Niabella beijingensis: one gene and its partner. Each later gene encodes a partner of the first gene's protein in a complex. Links are inferred from orthologs where the notes say so. Each region holds a gene or a part of one and is shown on either strand. Other genes may lie near its edges.

What was found.
Region 2: the proteins of uvrA (region 1) and mfd are in contact, whole or in part, in a crystal structure (PDB 4DFC), measured with the Escherichia coli proteins. The link is inferred for Niabella beijingensis from one-to-one orthologs.

What each region holds. Positions count from the first base shown.
Region 1 is NZ_JAIQDI010000002.1:470,403-474,118, forward strand. The notes cover bases 18-3,412. They hold uvrA (excinuclease ABC subunit UvrA), read left to right. Parts: upstream 18-377; coding sequence 378-3,212; downstream 3,213-3,412. Other genes in these bases: K7B07_RS18075 (hypothetical protein), read right to left, coding at 18-189. Also shown: more of K7B07_RS18075, read right to left, coding at 1-17. UniProt on the Escherichia coli protein: The UvrABC repair system catalyzes the recognition and processing of DNA lesions. UvrA is an ATPase and a DNA-binding protein. A damage recognition complex composed of 2 UvrA and 2 UvrB subunits scans DNA for abnormalities.
Region 2 is NZ_JAIQDI010000001.1:2,078,707-2,082,950, reverse strand. The notes cover bases 320-4,242. They hold mfd (transcription-repair coupling factor), read right to left. Parts: upstream 3,904-4,242; coding sequence 520-3,903; downstream 320-519. Other genes in these bases: K7B07_RS08760 (ferredoxin--NADP reductase), read left to right, coding at 4,092-4,242; K7B07_RS08770 (3-keto-disaccharide hydrolase), read left to right, coding at 320-467. Outside these bases: more of K7B07_RS08770, read left to right, coding at 1-319; more of K7B07_RS08760, read left to right, coding at 4,243-4,244. UniProt on the Escherichia coli protein: Couples transcription and DNA repair by recognizing RNA polymerase (RNAP) stalled at DNA lesions. Mediates ATP-dependent release of RNAP and its truncated transcript from the DNA, and recruitment of nucleotide excision repair machinery to the damaged site.

The DNA of each region.
Region 1 (3,716 bases):
ATCGGTTACGTCAAATGTTCCCAGCACCGGAAAGATCTCATTTTCGGTCATGGAATCCGGCATGGGTAATAATTCTTTGGGCTGTGGTTTATAGTTTTTAGGTACTTCAGGAGTAGATGCTGTTTGGGCAAATGTTACCATAGTGATAGCAATTGCCAGGAAGAATGTAAAGAACGACCTCTTTTTCATAAATACGTTTAATTTAAAAAGTGATTCAAATTACCCTGTCTACTGAAATTATTATGCCAAACCGGGTGTTTGCCCCGAAAAATATATATTTTAATTTTTGCTTATGATTTATAAGGTGTTTTGAGGCTGGGCAACGGGTTAGTATATTTGTAGTCTATTTTTAGCATCATTCCAAATATCATATACAATTGAAACCTGAAAATGAAGTAATTGAAGTGTCCGGGGCCCGGGTGCACAATTTGAAGAATATTGACATCGACATTCCCAAAAACGAATTGGTAGTGATTACAGGGATCAGCGGCAGCGGAAAATCCTCCCTCGCCTTTGATACCATCTATTCCGAGGGGCAACGCCGTTATATGGAAACCTTCGGGGCCTATGCCCGTCAGTTTATCGGCGATATGGAGCGGCCGGATGTGGATAAGATCACGGGTTTATCGCCCGTTATTTCCATTGAACAGAAGACCACCAATAAGAATCCCCGCTCTACGGTGGGAACCATCACGGAAGTGTATGATTTTTTCCGCCTGCTGTTTGCACGGGTGGGAGAGGCCTATTCCTATAATACCGGGAAACGGATGGTGAAATGGAGTGAGGAGGAGATCGTTGAAAATATCTACGGGCGGTTCCGGAATCAGAAGATAAACCTCCTTGCCCCGGTAGTACGCGGACGTAAGGGGCATTACCGGGAATTGTTCGAGGATATCCGTAAAAAAGGATTCCTGAAAGTGCGGGTGGACGGTGAAATAAAAGATATTACTGCCAAGATGCAGGTAGACCGTTATAAGATACACGATATCGAAATAGTGGTGGACCGGCTGGAGGTAAACCCGGCATCCAGGGCAAGGCTCAGTCAGAGCGTGCAGGCTGCGCTGAAGCTGGGAAAAGAACTGATGTTCCTGCTGGTAGACCAGACCGCTACACCGGTACAATACAGCAAACAGCTGATGTGTGAGGACACCGGCATCAGCTATGAAGAACCTTCTCCGAATTCATTCTCCTTTAACTCGCCTTACGGAGCCTGTCCCTATTGCAAGGGGATCGGGACCGCTTATGCCATCGATATGGATGCAGTGCTGCCCGACCGGAAGCGGAGCATCAGTGAAGGCGGAATCGCACCTCTGGGTGAAGAACGCAATGCCAGTGTGTACCAGCAGGTGGTAGGCTTTGCAAAAAAACATAAGATCAGTCTGGCCAAGCCGATCAGCGAGCTGCCTGCGGCACAGCTGGACCTGTTGCTTTACGGAGACGGCGATGCTAACCGCGCGCTCGATCTCGATGGCTCAGACGACTCGATCCCGGATCTTTATACGGGGAGTTATGAAGGTATTATTCCCATGCTGAAACGCTGGTTCTTTTCAACACAAACCTCAGAGTGGTTGCGGGAATGGGTGGAACAGTTTATGATGCTGAAAGCCTGTCCTTCCTGTGATGGAGCACGGCTGAAAAAAGAAAGCCTGTGGTTTAAAGTAGATAAGAAAAATATTGCCGAGCTGAGCAATCTGAACCTGGATAAACTGGGCGACTGGCTGAAAGGGATCGAAACACGGTTGTCAAAAAAACAAAATGCGATCGCAAAGGATATTTTAAAAGAGATCCGGGAACGGCTGCAATTCCTGCTGGATGTGGGTCTTACCTACCTGACGCTGTACCGGCCTTCGCGTACGCTGAGCGGGGGCGAATCGCAGCGTATCCGCCTGGCAACCCAGATCGGCTCACAACTGCAGGGGATCACCTATATCCTGGATGAACCGTCCATCGGGCTGCACCAGCGGGACAATCACCGTCTTATCACCTCATTGCAGAACCTGCGCGATATCGGCAACAGCGTGCTGGTGGTGGAGCATGATAAAGACATTATGCTGGCGGCGGATTACCTGATCGATATCGGTCCCAAGGCGGGCTATCATGGCGGCCGTGTGGTGGCCAAGGGTGCTCCTAAAGAGATCCTGAAACTGGACACGATCACTGCCGGGTACCTTAATGGTCATTTGAAGATCGAAACACCCGCTGAGCGTCGCAAGGGCAACGGGAAAAAGCTGGAGCTGAAAGGTGCTGCAGGTAATAACCTTAAAAATGTGAGCGTGGTATTTCCCCTGGGGAAGATGATCGTGGTAACGGGTGTAAGCGGCAGCGGCAAATCGACCCTGATCAATGAAACATTGTATCCGATCCTGTCGCAGCATGCTTATCATTCCAAGAAAGCGCCCATGGAATACAAATCGATAAAGGGATTGGAGCATGTTGACAAAGTAGTGGAGATCGATCAGTCACCCATCGGACGTACACCGCGAAGCAACCCGGCCACCTACTGTGGTTTCTTTACAGATATCCGCACGCTGTTTGCAGCTGTTCCGGAAGCAAAGATCCGCGGATATAATGCCGGACGGTTCTCGTTTAACGTAAAGACCGGCCGCTGTGATGTGTGTGAAGGCGGCGGAATGCGGGTGATCGAAATGAACTTTCTGCCCGATGTGTATGTGCCCTGCGAGAAATGCAATGGCAAACGGTACAACCGTGAAACCCTGGAGATCCGGTATAAGGGAAAATCCATTTCGGATGTGCTGGATATGACCGTGGATGATGCCGTGGAATTTTTTCAGGCAGTGCCGTCCATTTACCGGAAAATAAAGACCCTGCAGGATGTGGGTCTGGGCTATATCACCCTGGGGCAAAGCGCTGTAACCCTCAGCGGGGGCGAGGCCCAGCGGGTGAAGCTGAGCACGGAGCTGTCCAAAAAAGATACCGGTAAAACATTTTATATCCTGGATGAACCCACCACGGGTTTGCATTTTGAAGACATCAAACATCTGTTGCAGGTGCTGAACAAGCTGGTGGATAAGGGCAACACGGTGCTGGTAATCGAACACAATATGGATGTGATCAAGGTAGCGGACCATATCATCGACCTGGGACCTGAAGGAGGGGATGGTGGTGGAGAGATCCTGTTTGAAGGAACACCGGAAGCGCTGGTGAAATGCAAAGAAAGTTATACAGGGTATTACCTTAAGGGGGAACTGTAATGGTTTTTTTTAACCATTAAGGAGTTAAGGGTCGTTAAGTTTTTTTAATGCTTAATGGCTCCTGAATGCCTTAATGTTTTTAGTATTTGTATGATGGGGTTACCCGGTAGTTGAACCATTAAGGAGTGAAGGGACGTTAAGTTTTTTGGTGCTTAATGGCTCCTGAATGCCTTAATGTTTTTTGTATTTGTATGATGGGGTTACCCGGTAGTTTGAACCATTAAGGAGTTAAGGGTCGTTAAGTTTTTTAATGCTTAATGGCTCCTGAATGCCTTAATGTTTTTAGTATTTGTATGATGGGGTTACCCGGTAGTTTTAACCATTAAGGAGTTAAGGGTCGTTAAGTTTTTGATGCTTAATGAATCCTTAATGCCTTAATGGTTTTTTGCATTTGTATGATGGGGTTACCCTGTAGTTGAACCATTAAGGAGTTAAGGGTCGTTAAGTTTTTTAATGCTTAATGAATCCTTAATGCCTTAATGTTTTTTATGTCTGTATGGTGGC
Region 2 (4,244 bases), on another replicon or contig:
GCGATAAGGTATTTAAAAATTTTGAGCTGCAGTTCGAGTGGAAGTTATCGAAGAACGGCAACAGCGGTGTATTTATAAATGTGCTGGAGCGCCCGGATCTTACAACGGCCTGGGCATCGGGTCCCGAATACCAGCTGCTGGATCCGGCACATGCTGACAATGCCAATCCTGTAAAAAGAGCCGGGACCCTTTTTGCGCTGGATGCACAGAAAAATCCTGCAGTTGCCAAACCTGCGGGTGAGTGGAACCAATCCCGGATTAAACAGACAGAAGGAAAAATAGAATTTTATCTTAACGGGATATTGACCGTGCAGCAGGATCTGACAGCTCCTGCATGGCAGGACAGCGTGGGGCGTACGCATTTTAAAAACTTTCCCGAATTCGGAAAACATACCAGCGGCCATATTGCCTTGCAGGACTGGGCCAGTGGTGTGGCATTCCGGAATATAAAGATTAAGGAACTTTAAAGCACCGATCTTTTTCTGATCGTCTTTGCCGTTGCTGTTGTCACCGGCAATATCAGCTGCCTGTACAAAACTGATGCATGTCTTTCAGAAAATCATAAAGTGATTTCATTGAAGGGATCGGTTCCGCCACCAGCAGGAACAATCTTCCCGTCTGTTTCAGGCGCGCCTTATTGGTGCCGGTCTGCACATACTGGATGATCTTCTGAAAAACATCCGCTTCAAAATAGGGTGAATCGGGGCGGTTAATGAAATGACAGCGCAGCGTTTCGTTCTTAAGGGTCATTTTCTCAAAACCCAGGTCCACTGCCAGTTTCCGGCATTTTATGGTTTCAAAGAGGTCGTCCACTGGAGCTGGAACGGGGCCAAACCGGTCCTGCAGCTCCTGGTGCATTTCGGCCAGTTCGTCTTCGGATTCGCTGTTATCCAGCCGCTGGTAGAGGGAGAGCCGTTCGGTAATGTTCTCCACATAATCATCGGGAATCAGTATCTCCAGGTCGGTATCAATGGTACAATCGCTTACAAAATCATCCTGCCTGCTGATCTCCTCCTTGAACAGCTCTTTGAACTGCGTGCGTTTCAGTTCTCTGATGGCTTCATCCAGGATCTTCTGGTAGGTCTCAAAACCGATCTCCGCCATAAAACCACTTTGCTCGCCACCCAGCAGGTTGCCCGCACCACGGATATCGAGGTCGCGCATGGCGATCTGAAAACCGCTGCCCAGTTCGCTGTGCTGCTCCAGTGTCTGCAGGCGTTTGCGCGAATCGGCCGGCAGGGTGCTCATGGGGGGCGCCAGGAGGTAGCAGAAAGCTTTTTTATTGCTCCGGCCCACGCGGCCCCGCAGCTGGTGCAGATCGCTGAGTCCGAAATGGTGCGCGTTATTGATGATGATGGTATTGACATTCGGGATGTCCACACCGCTTTCCACGATATTGGTACATACCAGCACATCATAGCGATGGTCGATAAAGTCCAGGATCTTTTCTTCCAGTTTGGAACCTTCCATCTGTCCGTGCGCATAACTCACCGAAAGATCAGGGCACAACCCCTGGATCAGGGCCGCCATTTCGCTCAACCCCGCCACACGGTTGTGAATAAAGAACACCTGACCGCCGCGCTCCGTTTCAAAATAAATGGCATCGCGGATGATGTCCTCATTATACACCTGCACTTCTGTTTGTATCGGCTGCCGGTTGGGCGGAGGCGTATTGATAATGCTGAGGTCCCTTGCCCCCATCAGGGAGAACTGCAGGGTCCTGGGGATGGGAGTTGCCGTCAGGGTCAAACAGTCCACCGTATTGCGCAGCACTTTTATTTTTTCCTTGTGGGCCACTCCGAATTTTTGTTCTTCATCGATGACCAGTATGCCCAGGTCCTTGAATTTTACTTCCTTGCCCAGCAGGCCATGTGTTCCTACCAGGATGTCGACCTTTCCTTCCTCCAGCTTTTTGAGGGTTTCTTTTTTTTCTTTTGCTGATTTGAAGCGGTTTATAAAATCAACGGTTACCGGAAATTCTTTTAAACGGTCGCTGAAGGTTTTATAATGCTGAAAGGCGAGGATGGTGGTCGGCACCAGGATGGCGGCCTGTTTGCCATCTACACAGGTCTTAAAGGCAGCGCGGATAGCGATCTCTGTCTTTCCGAAACCCACATCGCCGCAAACCAGGCGGTCCATAGGTGATTCCGATTCCATATCCTTTTTCACGTCGGCAGAGGCCTTGCTCTGATCCGGAGTGTCTTCATAAATAAAAGAGGCTTCGAGTTCGGTCTGAAGATAATTATCCGGAGTGTGGGCAAATCCCTTCTGCGCCTTCCGTTGAGCGTACAGCCGGATGAGGTCAAAGGCAATTTCCTTCACCTTTGCCTTGGTCTTTTCCTTCAGCCGGGTCCAGGCCTCACTGCCCAGTTTATTTACTTTGGGCACACTGCCATCCTTCCCGGTATATTTGGAGATCTTGTGCAGCGAGTTGATGTTCACATACAGCACATCCTTGTCCTTATAAATAATACGGACGGCCTCCTGTGTTTTACCATTTACATCCATCTTCTGCAGGCCGCTGTAGACTCCTACACCGTGATCGATATGCGTTACAAAATCACCGGGCTGCAATTCCCGTAAGGTACGCAGGGTGATCGCCTTGTTTTTGTTATAGGCCTGTTTGACCCTGTATTTATGATACCGCTGGAAGATCTCATGATCGGTGTAACAGAGGATCTTCCGGTCTTCATCCACAAACCCCAGGTGAATGGCTGCGGAAACGGGGTTGAATACGAGGTTGGCGTTCTGATCGTCGAAGATCGATTGCAGGCGTTGCAGCTGCTTGGGGTTCTCGGAAAAGATATACAGGGCAAACCCGCGCGCCTCGTGTGCTTTCAGGTCCCTGATCAGTAATTCGAACTGCCGGTTGAAAGCAGGCTGCTCTTTGGTGTGAAACTCAAACTCCTGGCTGACGGATGCCGGTACCTGTTCGATATGTACCACTATCCTTGATTCCAGTGCGGTTTCAAGATCAGTGGCCGTGATAAAATCGGTGCTGCGGATCTGCTGCTTTAACAGCCGGTCGTCGCGGTTTTCTTCCGGGCGCTTATCGGCAGAAGCCTGTTGCTCCAGGAAATGCTCCAGTTCTGTTGCATTTTCTTTCATACGCTCGCTGCAAAAAGCAGCGTCCTGGATCCAGAAGACCGTATTTTCCGGTAAAAAATCGAGCAGGGATACATGCGCTTCCGCTGCAAACTGGGTGTCCACATTTGGAATAATGGAAACCTGCAGCAATTTACGTTCACTCAGCTGGGTTTCGGGGTCGATGATACGGATGGAATCGATATCGTTACCAAATAATTCAACACGGTAGGGTTTGTCGTTGCCAAAGGAATAAATATCCAGGATGCCGCCGCGCAGCGCAAACTGGCCCGGCTCGTATACAAAATCGCTGCGTTCGAATCCGTAGCTGTCCAGTTTCAGCAGCAGGCCTTCTATGTCCAGCGGATCGCCGCTTTTGAGATGGATGATGTTTTGTGCGAGCGCGGAAGAGACCACCACCTTTTCAAAAAGGGCATCCGCATAGGTAACCAGTATCTTTTTATTTCCTCCTGATGCCAGCCGTGTAAGGGCTTCCGTGCGCAGCATAACGTGCGACGCATTCAGCAGCTTATAATTCCGGGTGGTTTTAAATGAGGAGGGGAAATAAAAAATATCCAGTGCACCGGTAATGTTTTCCAGGCTGTTCTGAAAATAGGCGGCGTCTTCCGGTTCATTGAGTATCACCACATGATTGAGTTCCGGTGTATGGCCCATACAGGCGCCAACGATGAACTGGGAGGCACTGCCCTGAACGCCGGTTAAGGCCAGATGGACGGGTTGAAGCATGGAGAGTTCGTTCGCTAGTTGTAAACAGCGGGGGTCATCACCATAAAAATTCTTCAACACTTCCGTTTGCATCGGGGCGCAAAGATACAACGAGTTTGAAAAAAATCCCAAAGCGAATCTTAACCGGAGCAATTGTTTGTTTTCAAACCGCTGTAAACCAGGCATTCCCGGCATAGCAAAAAAACATGGCGTCAGTGGTAATTAATGTGCTGCCGGAAGGGGTTTTACTAAAAATTATTTTATCTTACAAAGAAAAACACATGTCCCTCACTTGGCTTACAGGAACGATTGTAGACATTATTGAAGAGACCTATAATACCCGGCGGTATTTTATACAGGCTGATGCCACCGAACGGTTTGATTTTACCGCCGGCCAGTTTGTAACGCTTGATCTTCCCATTCATGAAAAGCCC